4 regions of the Pseudomonas sp. H1_G08 genome follow, and region 3 is predicted to be linked to each of the others. Evidence: predicted binding sites of a transcription regulator. Region 3 holds the regulator's gene; each other region holds the start of a gene.

Region 1 (6,037 bases), 2.9 Mb from region 3:
TCACGACCGTCGAAATCGATGCCGGCGGCCTGACAGGCTTTCGCCAGCACGGTCTGACCGTACGCCAGACCCGCCAGGGTCGCGGTGTCGAAACTGGAGAACGGGTGGAACGGGTTGCGCTTCATGTCCAGCCGCGCGACTGCGGCGTTGAGAAAGCCCAGATCGAAGCTGCTGTTGTGCCCGACCAGAATCGCCCGTTTGCAACCGTTGGCTTTGAGGGCCTTGCGGATGCCACGGAAAATATCGGTCAGCGCGGTTTCTTCACTGACGGCCATGCGCAGCGGATGATCAAGCTTGATCCCGGTGAATTCCAGCGCTGCCGCTTCAACGTTCGCACCTTCGAATGGCTCGACGCGGAAGAAGTAGGTGTGATCCGGGTAGACGAAACCCTTTTCATCCATGGCGATGGTGGTCGCGGCAATCTCCAGCAGGGCATCGGTGGCTGCGTTGAAGCCACCGGTTTCTACGTCGACGACAACCGGCAGGTAGCCGCGAAAACGCGCTGCCATCGGGTGACGGGAACCGCCGCCACCACCTTGACCGTCCAGCTCATCGTCGAAATGCTCTTCACTCACGCGTGTTCCTCCAGCAGGCGCCAGCGCAGTTTTTCACCGGCGCGCAGCGGGATAACGGTCAGCTCGCCAAATGGCAGGCTGGTTGGGGCGGTCCATTCTTCGCGAACCAGGGTGATGCGATCGGTGTTTGCCGGCAGGCCGTAGAAACGCGGGCCGTTGAGGCTGGCGAAGGCTTCGAGCTTGTCCAGCGCATTACGCTGTTCAAACGCTTCGGCATACATCTCGATGGCGGCGTAGGCGGTGTAGCAACCGGCGCAACCGCAGGCGGCTTCCTTGGCGTGCAGGGCGTGGGGCGCCGAGTCGGTGCCGAGGAAGAACTTGGCGCTGCCGCTGGTGGCGGCATCGAGCAAGGCTTCCTGATGGGTGTTGCGCTTGAGGATCGGCAAGCAATAGAAGTGTGGCCGAATCCCGCCCACCAGCATGTGGTTACGGTTGTACAACAGGTGGTGCGCGGTGATGGTCGCGCCGACGTTGGCCGAAGCCTCGTTGACGAATTGCACGGCGTCACCGGTGGTGATGTGCTCGAACACCACTTTCAGCGTCGGGAAGCGCTCGACCACGCGGCGCATGTGCTCATCGATGAAGATTTTTTCGCGGTCGAACACATCGACGTCGCCACGGGTGACTTCACCGTGGATCAACAGCGGCATGCCGACTTCGGCCATGGCTTCGAGCGCCGGGAAGATCTTGTCGATGCTGGTCACGCCGGAATCGGAATTGGTGGTCGCGCCGGCCGGGTAAAGCTTGGCGGCGTAGACGAAACCGCTGGCCTTGGCCTGACGAATTTCTTCCGGTTGGGTGCGGTCGGTGAGGTACAGCACCATCAACGGCTCGAACTGACTGCCGGCCGGGCGGGCAGCGAGAATGCGCTGACGATAGCCGTCGGCTTCAGCGGCGTTGCGCACCGGCGGTACCAGGTTCGGCATGATGATCGCGCGCCCGAAGGTGCGGGCCACATCGGCAACGGTATTGGTCAACACGGCACCATCGCGAAGATGAATGTGCCAGTCGTCGGGACGCAGCAGGGTCAGGCGGTCGGACATGAGGGGATTCCAGGCGGGTCAAACTGAGGCGAATGCTACCGGAAAAGACTCTTGCAGGCACCCGCTATCAAGTTTTGCCACAAGCGTCCGATATCCCGAAGGTATGCCGTAAACATTGTGTGAATCGGTGTTTGTGTTTCACAAGCCAATGGAGCCTCCCGTGCGCCAGCGTTATTTAGCCCTGCTCAGTGTGTTTGCCAGCCTTCCCGCGATGGCGCTGACTTACCAGACCCGTCTGGAGAACATTGAGTGGACGGTCGCCGGCGACAAGTTCGAATGCCGCCTGACGCAACCGATCACTGATTTCGGCTCGGGCGAATTCGTGCGCAAGGCCGGTGAGCAGGCGATCTTTCGCCTGAACGCCTACAACGCCATGCTTGGTGGCGGCTCGGCGACGTTGCTCGCTGCCGCTGCACCGTGGCAGCCGGGGCGCGGCGACATCAATCTGGGCTCGGTACGGCTGGGCAGCGGCAATGTGTTGTTCAACAGCTCGCAATCCCAGGCCGGTGGGCTGATCAGCGGTCTGCTGGACGGCCGCAGCCCGGTAGTTCGCCGTGCGTCTGGCGATGGCCGGGTGTCGGAAGTGCGTTTGCTGCCGGTGAAATTCAGCAAGGCGTTCAACGACTATCAAGGCTGCGTGGCGAAATTGCTGCCGCAGAATTTCGACCAGATCAAGCAGTCGCAGATAGGCTTTCCCGGCGAAGGCGTTGAGCTGGACCCGGCTGCCAAGGCCAAGCTGCAAGTGATGCTCGAATACATGAAGGCCGACCCGACGGTGAACCACATTGACCTCGACGGTCATTCCGACAACAGCGGCAATCGCCTGACCAACCGCGAATTGTCGCGCCGCCGCGCGCTGGCGGTGGTGGATTTCTTCAAGGCCAACGGCATTCAGGAATCGCAGATCACCGTGCGTTTCCACGGCGAGCAGTATCCGATCGTGCCCAACACCAGCAAAGCCAATCGTGCGAAGAACCGTCGGGTAAACGTGAAATTGTCGCGCGTCGCTCCGACTACCGCCCCGACTCCGGCGCCGCAAGCGAGTACGCCGGCCACGGCCGCAGCGACTTCCTGACCCGCCGGTCATCGTCGCGCTCTCGACAGATTCTGTCGCTTTGTCGTCTTAAGCTGTCGCGCCTCTGTAAATTATCGCGTTTGAGCGGTAGACTCCCCGGCTTTCCGTAGAACCCCGTGGAGTGATGGCATGGCGGACGTAAACAAGGTCGTTCTGGCGTATTCCGGCGGCCTGGACACTTCGGTGATCCTCAAGTGGCTGCAGGATACTTATAACTGTGAAGTGGTGACTTTCACCGCCGATCTCGGTCAAGGCGAAGAGGTCGAGCCGGCCCGCGCCAAGGCTCAGGCCATGGGCGTCAAAGAAATTTACATCGACGATCTGCGCGAAGAGTTCGTGCGTGATTTCGTGTTCCCGATGTTCCGCGCCAACACCGTTTACGAAGGCGAGTACCTGCTGGGTACTTCCATCGCCCGTCCGCTGATCGCCAAGCGCCTGATCGAAATCGCCAACGAAACCGGCGCCGACGCCATTTCCCATGGCGCCACCGGCAAGGGCAACGACCAGGTGCGCTTCGAACTGGGCGCTTACGCGCTCAAGCCAGGCGTGAAAGTCATCGCCCCTTGGCGCGAGTGGGACCTGCTGTCGCGCGAGAAGCTGATGGACTACGCCGAGAAGCACGCGATCCCGATCGAACGCCACGGCAAGAAAAAATCTCCGTACTCGATGGACGCCAACCTGCTGCACATCTCCTATGAAGGCGGCGTGCTGGAAGACACCTGGACCGAGCACGAAGAAGACATGTGGCGCTGGACCGTCTCCCCGGAGAAGGCTCCCGACACCCCGCAATACCTGGAACTGACTTACCGCAACGGCGACATCGTCGCGCTGGACGGCGTCGAAATGACCCCGGCCACCGTACTGGCGACGCTGAACAAGATCGGCGGCGAGCACGGCATCGGTCGTCTCGACATCGTCGAAAACCGTTACGTCGGCATGAAGTCCCGTGGCTGCTACGAGACCCCGGGTGGCACCATCATGCTGCGCGCCCACCGCGCCATCGAATCGATCACTCTGGACCGCGAAGTCGCTCACCTCAAAGACGAGCTGATGCCCAAGTACGCCAGCCTGATCTATACCGGCTACTGGTGGAGCCCTGAGCGTCTGATGCTGCAACAGATGATCGATGCTTCGCAGGTCAACGTGAACGGCGTAGTGCGCTTGAAGCTGTACAAGGGCAACGTCATCGTCACCGGTCGCAAGTCCGACGATTCGCTGTTCGACGCCAACATCGCCACCTTCGAAGAAGATGGCGGTGCTTACAATCAGGCGGATGCGGCGGGCTTCATCAAGCTCAACGCGCTGCGCATGCGCATTGCTGCCAACAAGGGCCGCAAGTTGTTCTGAGTGGCTCAGACCGATGCGCAATAAAAAAGGCGGCCTGTTGAGGGCCGCCTTTTTTTCATCTTTTTTTCTGGTTCATCAGGCTCCCTCGTGTATCTGCGCGCAGTCTTGACCCGGTTCAACTGGTTCGTCCCAGTAATGTCACCGTCTGCGAACACAGGTTATATACGATGCACAGTGTGGCTCCTGAGCCTTTCTTGGCCTGCCTGATCTGCTGCAATGCGGAGTGGGCAAGCGCGTCCGACGCATGATTACAAAGAAATACGAGAACCCGCGCGTGCTTTTTATCGACGCCTTTTAGCGTTTCGAAGATGGCATCGAATTCCTTCGCTGCATCAACTTCTCTTGCGTCAATGATGTTCAGTTCACTTACCCAGGGTGACAGCTTGATATTCTGCATAACCGGATGGGATGGGTCGCGTGGACCGAGCGGTGGGTCCGGCGCGTTGTGAACTCTGCAGGGAATCGGCACTCGGCCTGGCCCGGTTTTACCCGACACGATGCAACTGGTCAGCTCAAAAGCACAACGCTCGCCTGCTTCGCGAAAGGATTCGTCCCTCTGGTTATTTTGAGTGGTTTTCAAAAAGCTTTTGTCTTTGCCGAAGTCTGAAGGCGAGTAAAGCGAGCGATGATTGAAGTTGAGAGTGATAAAGAACAGGAATAACAAGTAAAAGGGGAAACTGATCAGAAACCAGACGTAAATTTCCCGGTCCTTGTTATCGAGAAATGGTAACGATACCGCCGCCGAGGTTTCCGAAAGAATTGCAAATATGGCGATGACTGTCATGGGGTTGGTGATTTTGTTTTTTATCTTTAGCATTGTTTTGCTTCTACATGGTTTGTCTAGTTTAAGTTGGTTGTTTCAGCGATAGTAAAGGCGCTTGTGTAAGTGCGCGGCTGTTAACTAAAGTTTTATAGAATCAACGATGTTGTGTCGAACAGGTGGTTGTGTCGGTTCGTTACGTCGTATGTCCCAGTGCTTGCCCAAGGCCAATTTGACAGGTAAATCATCGTGTATGAAGGTTCGTAATTGCGCCTGTTGAAGTTTTCCAACGACCCAGCATGGCGTAGGACTCGACTGCATGAAGATCAAACTCCGCCGGTGTATGAAAGATCGGAAGGCGGTTGCAATGGGGCAAGGGCAGCGAATTTGTGGGAATTATCCTCAATGCCTGTAGGGAATGTCTCTGGATGCAAATGCGTGTAAAAGTTGCCATGCCTTGAAGCAAGTGACTGGGATATCGTGCGTGTTCTAAAAATTCGAACAGCGAAAACTGGACTTGCCCATGAATAAAGTGCTGATCGTGGATGACCACCCCGTCATTCGACTTGCGGTACGTATGCTGATGGAACGGCATGGCTACGAAGTCATTGCAGAAACGGATAATGGCGTTGATGCACTACAAATTGCTCGTGAACAAATACCCGATCTTGTCATCCTGGATATTGGAATACCCAAACTCGACGGGCTGGAAGTTATTGCGCGCCTGACCTCCACTGCCATGCCGGTGAAAGTGCTGGTGCTGACTTCCCAGGCTCCCGGGCATTTTTCAATGCGTTGCATGCAATCGGGCGCAGCGGGCTACGTGTGCAAACAGCAGGATCTGACCGAATTGCTCAGTGCGATCAAGGCAGTACTGTCCGGCTACAGCTATTTCCCCAATCAGGCGCTGCACACTGTGCGCACCAGTCTGGGCAATGCGAGTGAAGCGGACATGGTTGATCGTCTGTCCGGGCGGGAAATGATGGTGTTGCAGCAGTTGGCGCGCGGCAAGACCAACAAGGAAATCGCCGATGGCATGTTTTTGAGCAACAAGACCGTGAGTACTTACAAGACTCGCCTGTTGCTGAAACTCAATGCGCGTTCTCTGGTTGATCTGATCGAGCTGGCGCAGCGCAACGGCCTGGTTTGAACGATTCGACAGCTGAGAACGTCATGGGCCGATCAAGCTCGGTTGTCGCAGAAAATGAAAAGCCTCCGTCTAGGGAGGCCTTCAGAT
Region 2 (6,037 bases), 2.7 Mb from region 3:
CAAGTCGGCTTCGACGTCAACAGCTTGCGTAAAGAGCTGACCAAAGAGCTCGATCAACTACCGAAAATCCAGAACCCGACCGGCGACGTCAACATGTCGCAGGATCTGGCGCGCCTGCTCAATCAGGCTGACCGTCTGGCTCAGCAGAAGGGCGACCAGTTCATTTCCAGCGAACTGGTGCTGCTCGCCGCGATGGACGAGAACAGCAAGCTCGGCAAGTTGCTGCTCGGCCAAGGCGTGAGCAAGAAAGCCCTGGAAAACGCGATCAACAACCTGCGTGGTGGCGAAGCGGTAAATGACGCCAACCACGAAGAGTCGCGGCAGGCACTGGATAAATACACCGTCGATCTGACCAAACGCGCCGAAGACGGCAAGCTTGATCCGGTGATCGGCCGCGACGACGAAATCCGTCGCACCATTCAGGTTCTGCAACGCCGCACCAAGAACAACCCGGTGCTGATCGGTGAACCTGGCGTGGGTAAAACCGCAATCGCCGAGGGGCTTGCGCAGCGCATCATCAACGGCGAAGTGCCGGACGGCCTTAAGGGCAAGCGCCTGCTGTCGCTGGACATGGGCGCGCTGATTGCCGGCGCCAAGTATCGCGGTGAGTTCGAAGAGCGCCTGAAATCGTTGCTCAACGAACTGTCGAAGCAGGAAGGGCAGATCATTCTGTTCATCGACGAACTGCACACCATGGTCGGCGCCGGTAAAGGCGAAGGCTCGATGGACGCTGGCAACATGCTCAAGCCTGCGCTGGCTCGCGGCGAGTTGCACTGCGTCGGCGCGACCACGCTCAACGAGTATCGCCAATATATAGAGAAGGATGCGGCGCTCGAGCGGCGTTTCCAGAAAGTCCTGGTGGACGAGCCGAGCGAAGAAGACACCATCGCCATTCTGCGTGGCCTCAAGGAACGTTACGAGGTTCACCACAAGGTGGCGATCACCGACGGCGCGATCATCGCTGCGGCCAAGCTCAGCCATCGCTACATCACGGATCGACAGCTGCCGGACAAGGCCATCGACCTGATCGACGAGGCGGCCAGCCGTATCCGCATGGAGATCGACTCCAAACCGGAAGTACTCGATCGTCTGGAGCGGCGCCTGATTCAGCTGAAGGTGGAATCCCAGGCGCTGAAGAAAGAAAGCGACGACGCGGCGAAGAAACGCCTGGAAAAACTCCAGGAAGAAATCGAGCGTCACGAGCGTGAGTATTCCGATCTGGAGGAAATCTGGAACTCGGAGAAAGCCGAGGTGCAGGGTTCTGCGCAGATTCAGCAGAAGATCGAACAGTCGCGCCAGGAACTGGAAGCCGCGCGCCGTAAAGGCGACCTGAATCGCATGGCCGAGTTGCAATACGGGGTGATCCCCGATCTGGAACGCAGCCTGCAAATGGTCGACCAGCACGGCAAGAGCGAGAACCAGTTGCTGCGCAGCAAGGTGACTGAAGAAGAGATTGCCGAAGTCGTGTCGAAGTGGACTGGCATCCCGGTGTCGAAAATGCTCGAAGGCGAGCGCGACAAGCTGATGAAAATGGAGAGCCTGTTGCACAAACGGGTAATCGGTCAGGAAGAAGCGGTCGTGGCTGTGGCCAATGCCGTGCGGCGTTCCCGCGCCGGACTGTCCGACCCGAATCGTCCGAGCGGCTCGTTCATGTTCCTCGGCCCGACCGGTGTCGGTAAAACCGAGCTGTGCAAGGCGCTGGCCGAATTCCTTTTCGATACTGAAGAGGCGATGGTGCGGATCGACATGTCCGAGTTCATGGAGAAACATTCCGTGGCTCGTCTGATCGGTGCGCCACCAGGCTACGTCGGCTATGAAGAGGGCGGTTACCTGACCGAAGCGGTGCGTCGCAAGCCGTACTCGGTGATCCTCATGGACGAAGTCGAGAAGGCGCACCCGGATGTGTTCAACATCCTCCTGCAAGTGCTTGAGGATGGCCGTCTGACCGACAGTCACGGGCGTACGGTGGACTTCCGCAACACGGTGATCGTGATGACGTCCAACCTCGGGTCGATGCAGATCCAGGAACTGGTCGGTGATCGTGAGGCGCAGCGTGCTGCTGTGATGGACGCGCTGACCTCGCACTTCCGTCCTGAGTTCATCAACCGCGTTGACGAAGTGGTGATCTTCGAGCCGCTGGCGCGGGATCAGATCGCCGGCATTACCGAGATCCAGTTGGGCCGCCTGCGTAGCCGCCTGGCCGAGCGCGAGCTGAAGCTGGAGCTGAGCCCGGAGGCGATGGACAAGCTGATCGCCGTCGGTTACGACCCGGTGTATGGCGCACGTCCTTTGAAACGGGCGATCCAGCGCTGGATCGAAAACCCGCTGGCGCAGTTGATCCTGTCGGGTCATTTCATGCCGGGCGACACCGCCACCGGCAAGGTCGAGAACGACGAAATCGTTTTCGGCTAAGCCTCAGCGGCAATGAAACCGGGAAGGCCTCGCATTGCGAGGCCTTTTTTTCGCCAGGCTGTTGAACTCAAAGGAAAAGGCTTGTAAAGTGCGCCCCGCAGTCAGTCACCGGCAGCGTTTCAACCCACCGGGTTGGAATCTGAAATAAGTTGCAAATCATTAACTTGAAAGCAATTTAGGGGGTTGACAGAGGTGTTCTAGGTTGTAGAATAGCGCGCCTCAGACACACGAACGCAGCGATGCGAACGGGTGGCGAGATGCAACAAAGCTTCACCGTTGTAAATTGAAATGTGTAGTTCCGTGATAGCTCAGTCGGTAGAGCAAATGACTGTTAATCATTGGGTCCCAGGTTCGAGTCCTGGTCACGGAGCCAATTTCAAACCGGGGTATAGCGCAGTCCGGTAGCGCGCCTGCTTTGGGAGCAGGATGTCAGGAGTTCGAATCCCCTTACCCCGACCATTTTTGGGTCGTTAGCTCAGTTGGTAGAGCAGTTGGCTTTTAACCAATTGGTCGTAGGTTCGAATCCCACACGACCCACCATTTTTGAAACCAGTTTGCGCTGGGATCGAATCTTAAGATCAGAGGCCAAAAGCGCTGATCGAAGAAGGCGATCTTTGAAAGGTCGCCTTTTTTTTACCGGGGTATAGCGCAGTCCGGTAGCGCGCCTGCTTTGGGAGCAGGATGTCAGGAGTTCGAATCCCCTTACCCCGACCATATTGAAAATCCTCGTATCGAAAGATGCGGGGATTTTTTTTGCCTGCTGAAAGGCGAATCCCTTCAAGTCGTCATACAACCTGCCGATAGCCCGCTAACACGAGGGGACTGCCAACGCTTCGCCCCTTGATCTGGCCATTACAAGAATAAGGGCGTTCGTCATGTTGCTTCGTCAGTTGAATATTGCTCCCCGGGCTGCCCTGGGATTTGCCCTGATCGCGGTGTTGGTGGCCTTGCTCGGCGTGTTTGCGCTGGGGCAGATGTCGAGCATTCGCGACAGCGAGGTGGCGGTGGAGAACCGCTGGTTGCCGAGCATCCGTGGCGGCGACGAGATCCGCGAACTGATGCTGCGCATCCGCACCATCTCCCTGCGCATGGCGCTCGATCAGGATCCGGCCAATATCGCCACCTATCGCGGCCAGATGGACACCCGCGACAAGGAACTGAGCGAGAAAATCGCCGCCTACGACAAACTGGTCGACACTGCCGAAGGTCAGCAGCTGTATGACCAGTTCAAGAAAACCTTCGCCGCCTATCGCACCGGCATCGCCCAGTCATTCACCCTTGCCGAGCAAGGCAAGCGTGACGAGTTGACCAAATTGTTGCTGGTTGACATGAAGACCGTGGTCGACGGCTCCGGCAAGCAACTCAACGATCTCGCCGATCTGTTCGCCCGCCAGGTCGCCGCCGAAAGCGAGAAGTCCGCCGCGCATTATGAAACCTCGCGGACCATCGTCAGCCTGTTCATTGGATTGGCAGCGCTGGCCACAGTGGCGCTGGCGATGTTGCTCACGCGCAGTATCGTGCGCCCGCTGAGCAGCGCTGTGGATGCCGCTGAAAGTGTCGCCAAGGGCGATCTCACGCGGCCGATCGAAACCCATGGCAACGACGAAGTCAGCCGCTTGCTCAAAGCCTTGGCGACGATGCAACAGAACCTGCGCGAGACCCTGCAAGGTATCAGCGGCTCAGCCACACAACTGGCCACCGCCGCTGACGAACTGAGCGCCGTCACTGTCGACAGCACCCAAGGCCTGCAAGAGCAGAACAACGAAATTGAACAAGCTGCCACTGCGGTCAACGAGATGACCGCTGCGGTGGAGGAGGTCGCGCGCAACGCGGTGTCGACGTCCGATGCCACGCGCCAGTCCAGTCAATCAGCGCAATTGGGCCAGGAGCGCGTCAGCGAAACCGCCAGCGCGATCAATGCCCTGGCCAGTGATGTGCAAAACACCGGCGAGCTGGTGCAGTCGCTGGCCAATCAATCGCAAGACATCGGCAAGGTTCTGGACGTGATTCGCGCAATCGCTGAGCAGACCAATCTGCTGGCGCTCAACGCTGCCATCGAGGCAGCACGCGCGGGCGAAAGCGGTCGCGGCTTTGCGGTGGTAGCCGATGAGGTGCGCGCGCTGGCGTATCGCACCCAGCAATCGACGCAGGAAATCGAACAGATGGTGCAAGGCATGCGCAGCGGTTCGAGCCAGGCGCTGGAGTCAATGCAGGCCAGCGCATCTCGTGCGGCGAGTACGCTGGTTCTCGCAGAGCGGGCAGGTGAGGCGTTGGTGACGATCACGGCGTCGGTGCACGAGATTCACGAGCGCAACCTGGTGATCGCCAGCGCCGCCGAGGAGCAGGCGCAAGTGGCGCGGGAAGTGGATCGCAATCTGGTGAACATTCGCGACCTGTCGGTACGTTCGGCTGCGGGGGCTGATCAGACCAGCGCATCGAGCCACGAACTGTCGCAACTGGCCAATGCGCTACAGGGCATGGTGCGACGCTTTCAGCTCTGATGAACAGAGATCAATTGCAGGCCTTCGCCTGCTGATTTGCGCACAACACGAAACAATGTGGGAGCGAGCCTGCTCGCGAAGGGGCCGGATCATTCAACGACAGTGTTGACAGACCCACCGCTTTCGCGAGCAGGCTCGCTCCCACAGGTTGGCGCTTTAGTGCAGTTTCAGACGCGGTTCGGTGCCACGACCAATCTTGCTCCCCAGCATCAACATCGCTGTGCGAAACGGCCCGTACAGCGCCATCTGGTGCATACGGTACAGCGACACATAGAACATCCGCGCCAGCCAGCCTTCGAGCATGACGCTGCCGGTCAGGTTACCCATCAAGTTACCCACAGCAGAAAAACGCGACAGTGAAATCAGCGAGCCGTAGTCGGTGTATTTGTACTCCGGCAGGGTCTTGCCTTCGATGCGCAATTTCAGCGACTTGGCCAGCAGCGACGCCTGTTGGTGTGCCGCTTGTGCCCGTGGCGGCACGTTGCGATCGGTGCCCGGTTGCGGGCAGGCCGCGCAGTCGCCGAAGGCAAAGATGTTTTCGTCGCGAGTGGTTTGCAGAGTCGGCAGCACTTGCAGCTGATTGATGCGGTTGGTCTCCAGACCGTCGATGTCCTTGAGGAAGCCCGGTGCGCGAATGCCGGCAGCCCAGACTTTCAGGCTGGCCTTGATCTCGTTGCCATCGGCGGTGATCAGGCTGTCGGCAGTCACTTCGCTGACTGCTGCGTTGGTCATCACATTGACCCCGAGCTTCTCCAGGGTTTTGTGCACCGGCCCGCTGATGCGCTCCGGCAGGGCAGGCAGCACCCGTGGGCCGGCTTCGATCAGCGTGATGTGCATGTTTTCCGGTTTGATCCGGTCCAGACCATAAGCGGCCAATTCATGGGCGGCGTTGTGCAGCTCTGCCGCCAGTTCGACGCCAGTGGCGCCAGCGCCGACGATGGCCACGCTGATCTGCTCGACCACGTCGGTCTGCCCGGCGTGGGCGCGCAGATAATGATTGAGCAATTGCTGGTGGAAGCGCTCAGCCTGTTTGCGTGTATCGAGGAACAGACAATGCTGCGCCGCGCCCTGGGTGCCGAAATCGTTGGTGGTGCTGCCGACGCTGATCACCAGCGAGTCATAAG
Region 3 (6,037 bases):
CAGCACCAGCTCGCCGACCATGTTCATGATCTCGTCGAGCCGCGCGGTGTCGACGCGCACGGTGGTTTCCGCTTCGCTGGCCGGCTTTTCTGCCGGGGCAGCAGCTGGCGCGCGGGCCGGAGCCGGTGCAGCAGCGGCGGCCGGTTTCGGCGCCTCGGCTTTCGGTTCAGGCTTGGCGGCAGGCTTCGGCGCAGCAGCGGCAGCCGGAGCTTTCGCCGCTGGCGTGGCGACGCTCGACACGGAGCCGGCAGTCGCAGCGCTGGCGTCAAACTTGCCTTTGCCGTGCAGTTCGTCGAGCAGCGATTCGAATTCGTGATCGCTGATCAGGTCACTGCCGGCCGCAGCGGCTGCCGGTGCAGCAGGTGCTGACGGGGCCGAAGCGATGGCCGATTCCAGCGCGTCAACGGCGAAGTTGCCCTTGCCGTGCAACTGATCGAGCAAGGCTTCGAATTCGTCGTCGGTGATGTCCGAGCTGTCGCCCGTAGCAGGCGCGGCCGGAGCAGCCGGCGCTGCTGGTGCCGCCGGAGCGACCGCATCGACAGCAAACTGGCCTTTGCCATGCAGTTGATCGAGCAGCGATTCAAATTCGGCGTCGGTGATTTCATCGCTGGCCGCCGTGTCGGCAACCGGCGCGGGAGCAGCAACAGCGGCCGGAGCCTCGGCCTGGGCCTTGACGGCGTTCAGCGAGTCCAGCAGTTGTTCGAATTCGTTATCGGTGATGTCGTCCGAGGAGTCGCTTTCAACGACCAGTTCTTCGATCATCTCGGCAACCGGCGAAGCCGGGGCTTCATCCGCCGATTGCGGTTCGGCCAGACGCGCCAGCGCGGCCAACAGTTCCGGCGTGGCAGCGGTGATCGGTGCACGCTCACGGACTTCGCTGAACATGCTGTTCACCGCGTCCAGTGCTTCGAGCACAACGTCCATCAGTTCTGCATCAACGCGACGCTCACCCTTGCGCAGGATGTCGAACACGTTTTCGGCGATGTGACAGCACTCCACCAGCTCATTGAGCTGAAGGAAGCCGGCGCCCCCTTTTACAGTGTGGAAACCGCGAAAAATTGCATTGAGCAGATCTGCATCATCCGGACGGCTTTCCAGCTCGACCAGTTGTTCGGACAGTTGCTCAAGAATCTCGCCGGCCTCAACCAGGAAATCCTGAAGGATCTCTTCATCGGCGCCGAAGCTCATTAATGGGGTGCTCCTACAGGTCTAAAAACCCAAAAAACCCGAATTCCGAAACTCTAGAATCCAAGGCTGGATAACAAATCGTCCACATCGTCCTGACCGGACACAACGTCTTCTCGTTTATCGGCATGAATCTGCGGACCTTCACCCTGCGAGAGATGTTTTTGTGGATCTTTTTCAGCAAGCATTGCGGCGCGGTCATGTTCGATGCCCGCAAAGCGGTCGACCTGACTGGCCATGAGCACGAGTTTGAGCAGATTGCTTTCGACTTCGGTGACCAGTTGGGTCACACGCTTGATCACTTGACCTGTGAGGTCCTGGTAATCCTGAGCCAGCAGGATGTCGTTGAGGTTGCTCGACACCGCACGGTTGTCCGTGCTGCTGCGTGACAGAAAACCGTCGACCCGGCGCGCCAGTTCACGGAACTCTTCAGCCCCGACCTCGCGACGCATGAAGCGGCCCCAATCGGCGCTCAACGTCTGCGCTTCATCAGCGAGACTGTTGACCACCGGCGTGGCGCTTTCCACCAGATCCATGGTGCGGTTGGCCGCGGCTTCCGTCAGCTTGACCACATAGCCCAGGCGTTCGGTGGCGTCGGTGATTTGCGACACTTCCTCGGCCTGCGGCATGTGCGGATCTATCTGGAAATTGACGATCGCACTGTGCAGTTCACGTGTGAGCTTGCCCACTTCCTGATACAGGCCGCGGTCACGGGTCTGATTGAGCTCATGGATCAGTTGCACCGCGTCGCCGAACTTGCCTTTTTCAAGGCTCTCGACCAGTTCGACCGCGTGTTTTTTCAGGGTCGATTCGAAATCGCCCTGTGATGATTCGTTATGCTCCATAGCTCCCCCGCGCATTCATCAGCCGATGCGTTCGAAAATCTTCTCGATTTTGTCTTTCAACGCCTGAGCCGTGAAAGGTTTGACTACGTAACCGTTCACACCGGCCTGAGCGGCCTCGATGATCTGCTCGCGCTTGGCTTCAGCAGTCACCATCAACACCGGGAGGTGCTTGAGTTTCTCATCGGCGCGCACGTGACGCAGCAGGTCGATACCGGTCATGCCCGGCATGTTCCAGTCCGTTACCAGAAAGTCGATGCTGCCGCTGTTGAGCACCGGAATGGCAGTGGTGCCATCGTCGGCCTCGACGGTGTTGGTGAACCCAAGATCGCGCAGCAGGTTCTTGATGATCCGCCGCATCGTTGAGAAGTCATCAACGATGAGGATTTTCATGTCTTTGTTCAATTCGACCTCCAAGCAGTCTTAAACGCGCCCAGCACCTGGACGCGCCACTTCAATCAATCGGCGCAGCACTTAAAGTTTGTCTGGAGCACAACGGATCGAGACCGGCGCCGTTCATCACCGCACCAGCCTCGTTTCGCAGTGTCCCCACACTGCCTTCAGCGCGCTCGCCACTCCCCCAAACGCCCCCGCAGACGGGCCGCGCACTGGCTGTGTAACTGGCTGACCCGCGATTCACTGACGCCAAGGACTTCACCGATCTCCTTGAGGTTCAGCTCTTCGTCGTAGTACAGCGCCAACACCAGTCGCTCACGCTCCGGCAAATTGGCAATCGCGTCCGCCAGCGCCGCCTGAAAGCGTTCATCTTCCAGATCGCGTGACGGCTCCATATGAGCACTGGCGCCATCCTCGTGCAGCCCTTCGTGTTCGCCGTCCTGCAACAGGTCGTCGAAACTGAACAGGCGACTGCCCAAGGTGTCATTCAGAATCCCGTAGTAATCGTCGAGACTCAATTGGAGTTCGGCCGCAACCTCGTGATCTTTAGCGTCACGGCCGGTTTTAGCTTCAATCGAGCGAATCGCGTCGCTGACCATCCTGGTATTACGGTGAACCGAGCGTGGTGCCCAATCCCCTTTGCGCACTTCATCGAGCATCGCGCCGCGGATTCGAATGCCCGCGTACGTTTCGAAACTGGCGCCTTTGCTGGCGTCGTATTTGGTCGAGACTTCCAGCAAACCGATCATCCCGGCCTGGATCAGGTCTTCGACCTGCACGCTGGCCGGCAGGCGCGCCAGCAAGTGATAGGCAATGCGCTTGACCAGTGGCGCGTAGCGCTCGATCAATTCGTATTGCGCGTCACGCGCCGACTTTTTGTAAAGATTCATGCCACTGGCGGTCATATCACAGGCCCTGCGGTTTGCTGCACGAGACGCTCGACGAAAAATTCCAGATGCCCGCGCGGGTTGGCGGGCAGCGGCCAGGTATCGACCTTCTGGGCGATGGCCTTGAAGGCCAGTGCGCACTTGGAACGGGGAAAGGCTTCGTAGACGGCGCGCTGCTTCTGCACTGCCTTGCGCACGCTTTCGTCGTATGGCACGGCGCCGACATATTGTAGGGCGACGTCGAGGAAGCGATCCGTGACCTTGGTCAACTTGGCGAACAGGTTGCGCCCTTCTTGCGGGCTCTGCGCCATGTTGGCCAGCACGCGGAAGCGGTTCATGCCGTAGTCGCGGTTGAGCAACTTGATCAGCGCGTAAGCGTCGGTGATCGAAGTCGGCTCGTCGCAGACCACCAGCAACACCTCTTGCGCGGCACGAACGAAACTGACTACCGAGTCACCAATACCCGCAGCGGTGTCGATCACCAGCACGTCGAGATTGTCGCCGATGTCGCTGAACGCCTGGATCAGGCCGGCGTGTTGCGCCGGGCTCAAGTGCACCATGCTCTGCGTGCCGGAGGCCGCCGGCACGATGCGAATCCCGCCCGGGCCTTGCAACAGCACGTCGCGCAGTTCGCAACGGCCTTCGATAACGTCGGCCAGTGTGCGCTTGGGTGTCAGCCCCAGCAGAACGTCGACGTTCGCCAGGCCCAGGTCGGCGTCCAGCAGCATGACCCGACGGCCAAGCTCTGCCAGCGCCAGCGACAAGTTCACTGACACGTTAGTCTTGCCGACGCCACCTTTGCCGCCGGTCACCGCGATCACCTGTACGGGATGCATGCTGCCCATGTTATTTCTTTACCTTGTCTTGCATAGACGGAGGCCACATTACTGGCTGCGCGTTCCTGATCGGAACAATGCGTGGCAGACCATCGATGTAGGTACAAAAACTGTTCATGATTACCTCAGCCAACCTGCTTGGTCGGGCTGTGATAGATATCAGCGAACATGTCAGCCATGGCTTCTTCGCTGGGTTCTTCCTGCATTTGCACGCTGACGGCGCGGCTGACCAATTGATGACGACGCGGCAGATGCAGATCATCCGGAATCCGTGGGCCATCGGTCAGGTACGCGACCGGCAATTCATGACTGATCGCCAGGCTCAACACTTCGCCGAGACTGGCCGTTTCATCCAGTTTAGTCAGGATGCAGCCGGCCAGCCCGCAACGCTTGTAACTGTGATAAGCGGCGGTTAGAACCTGTTTCTGGCTGGTGGTTGCCAGGACCAGATAATTTTTTGAGCGAATGCCACGCCCGGCCAGGCTCTCAAGCTGCATGCGCAACGCCGGATCACTGGCTTGCAGGCCGGCAGTATCGATCAAAACCACGCGTTTGCGTAGCAGTGGATCCAATGCCTGCACCAGCGACTGACCCGGATCGACGTGCGTTACCGGCACGTTGAGGATGCGCCCGAGGGTTTTCAATTGTTCCTGCGCGCCGATGCGGAAGCTGTCCATGCTCACCAGCGCAACGTTCTGCGCGCCGTACTTGAGCACATAACGCGCGGCAAGCTTGGCCAGCGTGGTGGTCTTGCCCATGCCGGCCGGGCCGACCATGGCAATCACACCGCCCTCTTCCAGCGGCTCGACTTCCGGTACGGCAATCATCCGCGCCAGGTGCGCCAGCAGCATGCGCCAGGCCTGACGGGGTTCTTCGATATCGGTGATCATCGCCAACAGATCGCGCGACAGCGGGCCGGACAGGCCGATGCGCTGCAGACGGCGATACAGATTGGCCTGGGCCGGACGGCTGCCTTGCAGCTGATTCCAGGCCAGGGTGCCGAGTTGCACTTCCATCAGCTCGCGCAGGCTGTTCAATTCAAAACGCATCGAATCCAGCGCACGCGGATCGACGCCCGCCGAGGCCTGCGCAGGCGCTGCGGCCGGGCGCGTCGGTGCGGCGTAGGTCGGCTCGCTCAGCGGCTCGGCGGCGGTCAGCGGCAGGCCTGCGGTCAACGGCAGCCCGGCGAACAACTGCTGATTGGTGTTGCCGTCGGCTTCGCCACGCAGGCTCAGCTCGGCCTGGGCGGTGACGATGCGCGACTGGGTCTTGCGCAGCTCGTCTTCGAGTTCCATGTTCGGAACCCGTGGCGCCAGCGCCGACAGTTTGTAATCCAGAGCCGCCGTCAACTCGACGCCGCCGGCAATGCGGCGGTTGCCGATGATGGCGGCATCAGCGCCCAGCTCATCGCGAACCAGCTTCATGGCCTGACGCATATCGGCGGCAAAAAAACGCTTAACTTGCATAAACCACTACCTCAGCCGTTGGGCCCTACTGTCGCAACGATGGTCACTTGCTTGTTGTCCGGTACTTCCTGGTAGGCCAGCACATGCAGGCCTGGCACTGCGAGGCGGCCGAAGCGCGAGAGCATCGCGCGAATCGGGCCGGCTACCAGCAGGATCACCGGTTGGCCTTGCATTTCCTGACGCTGGGCCGCTTCGATCAACGAACGCTGCAGCTTCTCGGCCATGCTCGGCTCCAGCAGAACGCCCTCTTCCGAGCCTTGTCCTGCCTTCTGCAGACTATTGAGCAATATCTGTTCCAACCTTGGTTCCAATGTGATTACAGGCAGCTCGGACTCAGTGCCTACAATGCTTTGGACGATTGCACGGGATACGCCGACCCGCACAGCGGCGACCAGCGCGGCGGTATCTTGACTCTTGGCAGCGTT
Region 4 (6,037 bases), 1.5 Mb from region 3:
TGGACAGTCAGGGCCTGATCCTCGGCAGCGGCGAACCGGAGCGCATCAACACCCGTCATGAAGGCGCGCAACTGGTGCTGGCCAACGGGCGTGTGGTGGAAATCGACGCGCAGACGGCGGTGCATCTCAAAGGTGTGCAACCGGGGATCAATCTGCCGCTGCTGCTCGATCAGCGCTTGATCGGCGTGCTCGGCATCACCGGCGAGCCGGAGCAATTGCGCACCTACGCCGAGCTGGTGCGCATGACCGCTGAAATGCTGGTCGGCCAGCGCAACCAGCAGGCCGAGCAACAATGGCGACGGCAGCGTTGCGATGATCTGCTGGCGTTGCTGCTGAGCGAAGCGGGGGATTCGCCGCGTCTGATCGATGAGGCGCAGCAGCTTGGGCTCAAGCCGCAATTGACCCGGGTGCCGTATCTGTTTGAACTGGGGCTCGAGCACGGCCCAGGGCAAACCGTCGAGGCACTGAGTGCGTGGCTGACCTCGCGTTATCCGGACAGTTGGTGCGTGAGTTCGGCGAAGTCTTCGTTGTTGTGGTGTCGCCCGGCGAGCCAGAACGTCGAGCATGATCGCCTGCTGGAAAAACTCGATGGCCTCGGCTGGAAGATTTTGCGCATCGCCGTCGGCGGGCAGGCGGATGGTCTGGCAGGGTTGCGTCGCTGTTACCGACGAGTCGGCGATTTGCTCGCTTATGGTCGTGACGTGCTGCCGAATTCGAGACTGCTGACGCTCAATCGTTATCGCTTGCCGGTCATGCTGTGGCGTCATCGCAACGATGATGCGCTGGACGAACTGCTCAAGCCGCTGCGCCAGGTCATCGCCAAGGACAGCAACGGCCAGTTGCTGGCGACCCTGCGCAGTTGGTGCGAGCACGACGGGCAGAGTCAGGCCTGCGCTGAGGCGTTGGGCATTCATCGCAATAGTCTGCGTTATCGCATGGAGCGGATTGCCGAGTTGAGCGGGGTTGATCCGTTGAAGCTGGACGGGATGCTGGCGTTGTATCTTGGGGTGCAGCTGCTGCCGCAGACTGATCCATTGCCATGAGTTGTCCTTGAGGCCGCCATCGCTGGCAAGCCAGCTCCCACAGGTCAGAAGGCGTTCATAACTTCCATAGCCACCGCAGAACCCTGTGGGAGCTGGCTTGCCAGCGATGAGGCCGGTACGACCAACACATATCTTTTGTGGAAATGAACAATAAACGTCGACGCCACTTGTGCACCCGACTGGCGTCAACGCTCACGACCGCTGGCAGCATGAACGCCACTGCAACCGGAGAATTCCCATGAAAATCGTCATCGCCCCCGACTCGTTCAAGGACAGCCTGAGTGCCCAAGGCGTTGCCGAAGCCATTGCCCTCGGACTGGCCCAGGTCTGGCCGCAGGCGACGCTGATCAAATGCCCGATGGCCGATGGCGGCGAAGGTACGGTCGAGTCGATTCTCGCAGCCTGCGAAGGTGAGTTACGCCGCACCCGCGTGCGCGGTCCACTGGGCGCGCCGGTCGAAGCCGCATGGGGCTGGCTGCCGCACAACCACACCGCGATCATCGAAATGGCCGAGGCCAGCGGTCTGCAACTGGTCCCGCCGGGACAGCGCGATGCCTGCATCAGCAGCACCTTTGGCACAGGTGAATTGATTCGTGCAGCGCTGGATGCCGGCGCGCAACGGGTGATTCTGGCGATTGGCGGCAGCGCGACCAATGACGCCGGCGCCGGGGCGATGCAGGCGCTGGGGGTGAAGTTGCTGGATGCGCAGAATCAGTCGCTGGTGCCCGGCGGCCTGGCCTTGGCGCAACTGGCGCGATTGGACCTGAGTGGGCTTGATCGACGTCTGGCCGATGTGCGTTTCGACATCGCCGCTGATGTCAACAATCCGCTCTGCGGCCCCCACGGCGCCTCGGCCATTTTCGGCCCGCAGAAGGGCGCATCGCCTGCGCAGGTTGAGCAGCTCGATCAGGCGCTGGGGCACTTCGCCGAGCTTTGCGCGCAAGCATTGGGCAGGGACGTGCGCGATGAACCGGGCAGCGGCGCGGCGGGTGGTCTGGGGTTTGCCGCCAAGGCTTTTCTCGGTGCGCAGTTTCAGGCGGGCGTCGAGGTGGTAGCGGAACTGGTCGGGCTCGCTGACGCGGTCAAGGGTGCGGATCTGGTGATTACCGGAGAAGGCCGCTTCGATGCGCAAACCCTTCGCGGCAAAACGCCGTTCGGTGTTGCGCGAGTTGCCAAACGACACGCTGTGCCGGTGATCGTGATTGCCGGGACCTTGGGCGAGGGCTATCAGGAGCTCTATCAACACGGCATCGACGCCGCTTTCGCCGTGACCAGCGGACCGATGACGCTCGAACAAGCCTGCGCCGAAGCTCCGCGCCTGCTGCGTGAACGCGCCACCGATATTGCTCGGGTCTGGCAACTCGCCGCCCAACGCTGATCGGCTTGCCTATGTAGGAGCTGTCGAGTGCAACGAGGCTGCGATCTTTTGACTTTTAAAAGCAGGATCAAAAGATCGCAGCCTCGTTGCACTCGACAGCTCCTACCAAGGGCAGCGGAGCAGTTTTTGATTGTTGCCACGTCCTGAAAAATATTTACCGCAGACCCGAAACCTTCCTTAAGCCTGGCCGATACAACGGTCAGGCGCACACAAAACCACAATTCAGTGCCGCCGGACTGTCGCCCGCTATGGGCCAGTGCTCACGGCATGGACGCTCGTAGTTTCTTTCTTTCGAGAGTCCGACCATGTCCCTGCGTAACCTGAATATCGCGCCACGTGCTTTCCTCGGTTTTGCCTTTATCGCCTTGTTGGTGATTGTCCTCGGCGTGTTCGCGGTCAGCCGCATGACGGTCATTCGTCAGGCGTCGGTCGACATGGACACCAACCAATTGCCAAGCGTGACCCACCTCAGCGTGGTCACGGAAAACGTCCTGCGCATGCGCATTCTCTCGTTCCGTGTGCTGGTCAATCGCGAACCGGCCAGCCTGCAAGAGGCAGAAACCCGCATCGCGGTGCTGGTCGACAAGGTGCGCAAAGCTCAGGCCAGCTACGCTGCGTTGCCGGCAGGTCCTGAAGAGCACGCAGTTTTCCAGACGTTTTCGACCACCCTCGATAACTACCTGCAAGCCCAGAACCGGATGCTTGAGCTGTCGCGCCAAGGCGATCTGGAAGCGATGCGCGCGTTGATCAACACGCGCATCAAGGAAGGCACCGATCAGATGGGCGAGCAGCTAAACAAGCTGATCGGCATGAATACCGCCGGGGCCAGAGCGGCGGCCATTAAGGCCGGTGAAAACTATGACAGCGCCATCACCGGGATCATTATCGTCGCCGTGATTGCGGCGCTGGCCACCGTGTTGCTCGCCTGGTTGCTGACCCGCAGCATCGTCACGCCGCTCAACCGCGCCGTGCTCGCTGCGCAAACCATTGCTGGCGGTGACCTCAGCAAAGCCATCGAAGTCGACGGCAAGGATGAACCGGCGCGCCTGCTCGAAGCCCTGGCGGCGATGCAGTCCAACCTGCGCAAGACCATCGAGCAGATCGCCGGTTCCGCGACGCAACTGGGCGCCGCTGCCGAAGAACTCAGCGCCGTCACTGAAGAAGCGTCGCGCGGGCTGCAGCAGCAGAACAATGAAATCGAACAGGCCGCCACGGCCGTCAACGAGATGACCGCTGCGGTGGAAGAGGTGGCGCGCAACGCCGTGTCGACTTCCGAAGCGTCAAACCAGTCGACCCACGCCGCCCGCGAAGGTCGTGATCAGGTGGTGAAAACCGTCGACGCGATCCAGACCATGACCCACGACGTGCAGAACACTGCGCAGATGATCGAAGGCCTCGCCGCGCAAGGGCGCGACATCGGCAAAGTGCTGGACGTGATTCGCGCCATCGCCGAGCAGACCAACTTGCTGGCGCTCAACGCTGCGATTGAAGCCGCGCGTGCCGGCGAGGCTGGCCGTGGCTTTGCCGTGGTGGCTGACGAAGTGCGCGCCTTGGCCCATCGCACCGCGCAGTCGACCCAGGAAATCGAGAAAATGGTTGCCGGCATCCAGAACGGCACCGGTGAAGCGGTCTCCTCGATGCAGCAAAGCAACCAGCGTACCCAGTCCACTCTGGAAATGGCCCGCGCGGCTGGCGTGGCACTGGAGCAGATCACGCAATCGATTCACCAGATCAACGAACGCAACCTGGTCATCGCCAGCGCGTCGGAAGAGCAGGCGCAAGTCTCCCGTGAGGTCGATCGCAACCTGGTCAACATCCGCGACCTCGCCACGCAATCGGCCGCCGGCGCCAATCAGACCAGTGCCGCGACCCACGAACTGTCGCGACTGGCAGTGGATTTGAACGCCATGGTGGCGCGTTTCGTGATTTGAGATACGGTGAAGGCTGGAAACCGCGCTAACAGGAGACGTACATGCGCTATTCAGCCTTGACCCAACGAATCGCCGGGGAGGGTGCCGCTGCCTGGCAGATTCACGACCGAGCGCTGGAACTGCGCGCCGAGGGCGTTGATGTTTTGTTGTTGAGCGTCGGCGATCCGGATTTCGATACGCCGTTGCCGATCGTCCATGGCGCGATCGATAGCCTGTTGGCCGGCGATACCCATTACGCCGACGTGCGTGGTCGATTCGAGCTGCGCAGGCTGATTGCCGAGCGTCATCGCCAGCGCAGTGGTCAACGGGTTGATCCTGATCAGGTGATTGTCCTGCCCGGCGCACAATGCGCGGTGTACTCGGTGGCGCAGTGCCTGCTCGATCCGGGCGATGAAGTGATCGTCGCCGAGCCGATGTACGTCACTTACGAAGGTGTGTTTGGCGCCTGCGGTGCCAAGGTGATTGCGGTGCCGGTGCGCCCGGAGAACGGTTTCCGTGTCGACCCGGCCGATGTTGCCGAGCGCATTACCCCGCGAACGCGCGCCATGCTGCTCAACAGTCCGAACAATCCCAGCGGCGCGAGTTTGCCCTTGCTGATCTGGCAGGAGCTGGCAGCGCTGTGCATTCGTCATGATCTGTGGTTGATCAGCGATGAGGTGTACAGCGAGCTGTTATATGAAGGCGAGCACATCAGCCCGGCGAGCCTGCCGGGCATGGCCGAGCGCACCGCGACGATCAACAGTCTGTCGAAATCCCATGCGATGACCGGTTGGCGTATCGGCTGGATGATCGGCCCGAATGCCTTGGCCGAGCATCTGGTGAATCTGTCGCTGAGCATGCTCTTCGGTCTGCCGGATTTTGTACAGAAGGCCGCGCAAGTAGCGCTGCAAAGTGATCTGCCGGAAGTCTCTCAGATGCGCGAGGAATACCGCTTGCGGCGCGATCTGGTGTGCGAGCGTTTGCACGGTTGCCCTGGGTTGCAGCCGATTCGCCCGGATGGCGGCATGTTCGTGATGGTCGATGTGCGCCAGACTGGCCTCGGCGCCCAGGCATTTGCCGAGCGCTTGCTGGAAGGTTACGGGGTATCAGTGTTGGCCGGTGAAGCGTTCGGGCCGAGCGCGGCGGGGCATATTCGCATCGGGCTGGTGGTGGATCGGGTCAAACTGGCGGATGCCTGCGCGCGGATTGCGTTGTGTGCGGTGCAGCTGTTGCAGGCGCGCAGTGCCTGAGGGTCTTGCATTGCCTGAACCGGCGCCTTGCTGATCGTTCCCACGCTCCGCGTGGGAATGCCTCTAGGGACGCTCCGCGTTCCAACTTTCGGAAGGGACGCGGAGCGTCCCGGGCTGCATTCCCACGCTGAGCGTGGGAACGATCAGCATCAAGGATTCACCAGATTCGCCGGCCGCTGTCCATTCAACGCCGCCAACAGATTCTCCACCGCACAGCGCGCCATTGCTTCCCGGGTTTCATGGGTCGCCGAGCCCATGTGCGGCGTCGCCACCACGTTGCTCAACTGCAACAACGGCGAGTCATGATTCAACGGCTCGCGCTCGAACACATCCAGTCCCGCCGCGCGAATGCGCTGGTTGCGCAACGCCTCGATCATCGCCGCCTCATCGACCACCTTGCCCCGCGAGATATTGATGAAGATGCTCTCCGGCCGCATCAACGCAAATTGCTCGGCG

What was found. The regulator FliA, encoded in region 3, starts transcription of late flagellar genes. The targets are predictions, from matches to a motif close to CTAAAGTTTNNNNNNNNNNNGCCGNTAA.
Region 1: the regulator FliA is predicted to act here: its motif matches at 1,685-1,712, upstream of AB4N85_RS15950 (flagellar protein MotY).
Region 2: the regulator FliA is predicted to act here: its motif matches at 3,189-3,216, upstream of AB4N85_RS17535 (methyl-accepting chemotaxis protein).
Region 4: the regulator FliA is predicted to act here: its motif matches at 2,588-2,615, upstream of AB4N85_RS09655 (methyl-accepting chemotaxis protein).

Annotation. Positions count from the first base shown of each region.
Region 1 covers NZ_CP162822.1:3,524,895-3,530,931, reverse strand. The annotation lists gene rnt (ribonuclease T) at 1-575, opposite strand, end outside; gene pyrC (dihydroorotase) at 572-1,618, opposite strand; gene AB4N85_RS15950 (flagellar protein MotY) at 1,779-2,693, shown strand; gene AB4N85_RS15945 (argininosuccinate synthase) at 2,823-4,040, shown strand; gene AB4N85_RS15940 (hypothetical protein) at 4,156-4,857, opposite strand; gene AB4N85_RS15935 (response regulator transcription factor) at 5,324-5,950, shown strand.
Region 2 covers NZ_CP162822.1:3,866,447-3,872,483, reverse strand. The annotation lists gene clpB (ATP-dependent chaperone ClpB) at 1-2,412, shown strand, start outside; tRNA gene AB4N85_RS17555 (tRNA-Asn) at 2,710-2,785, shown strand; tRNA gene AB4N85_RS17550 (tRNA-Pro) at 2,795-2,871, shown strand; tRNA gene AB4N85_RS17545 (tRNA-Lys) at 2,877-2,952, shown strand; tRNA gene AB4N85_RS17540 (tRNA-Pro) at 3,050-3,126, shown strand; gene AB4N85_RS17535 (methyl-accepting chemotaxis protein) at 3,288-4,913, shown strand; gene AB4N85_RS17530 (NAD(P)/FAD-dependent oxidoreductase) at 5,070-6,037, opposite strand, start outside.
Region 3 covers NZ_CP162822.1:642,551-648,587, reverse strand. The annotation lists gene AB4N85_RS02980 (chemotaxis protein CheA) at 1-1,188, opposite strand, end outside; gene AB4N85_RS02975 (protein phosphatase CheZ) at 1,242-2,030, opposite strand; gene AB4N85_RS02970 (chemotaxis response regulator CheY) at 2,049-2,420, opposite strand; gene fliA (RNA polymerase sigma factor FliA) at 2,588-3,328, opposite strand; gene fleN (flagellar synthesis regulator FleN) at 3,325-4,155, opposite strand; gene flhF (flagellar biosynthesis protein FlhF) at 4,272-5,612, opposite strand; gene flhA (flagellar biosynthesis protein FlhA) at 5,624-6,037, opposite strand, start outside.
Region 4 covers NZ_CP162822.1:2,128,376-2,134,412, reverse strand. The annotation lists gene AB4N85_RS09665 (sugar diacid recognition domain-containing protein) at 1-1,043, shown strand, start outside; gene AB4N85_RS09660 (glycerate kinase) at 1,282-2,421, shown strand; gene AB4N85_RS09655 (methyl-accepting chemotaxis protein) at 2,727-4,352, shown strand; gene AB4N85_RS09650 (pyridoxal phosphate-dependent aminotransferase) at 4,394-5,581, shown strand; gene AB4N85_RS09645 (2-hydroxyacid dehydrogenase) at 5,731-6,037, opposite strand, start outside.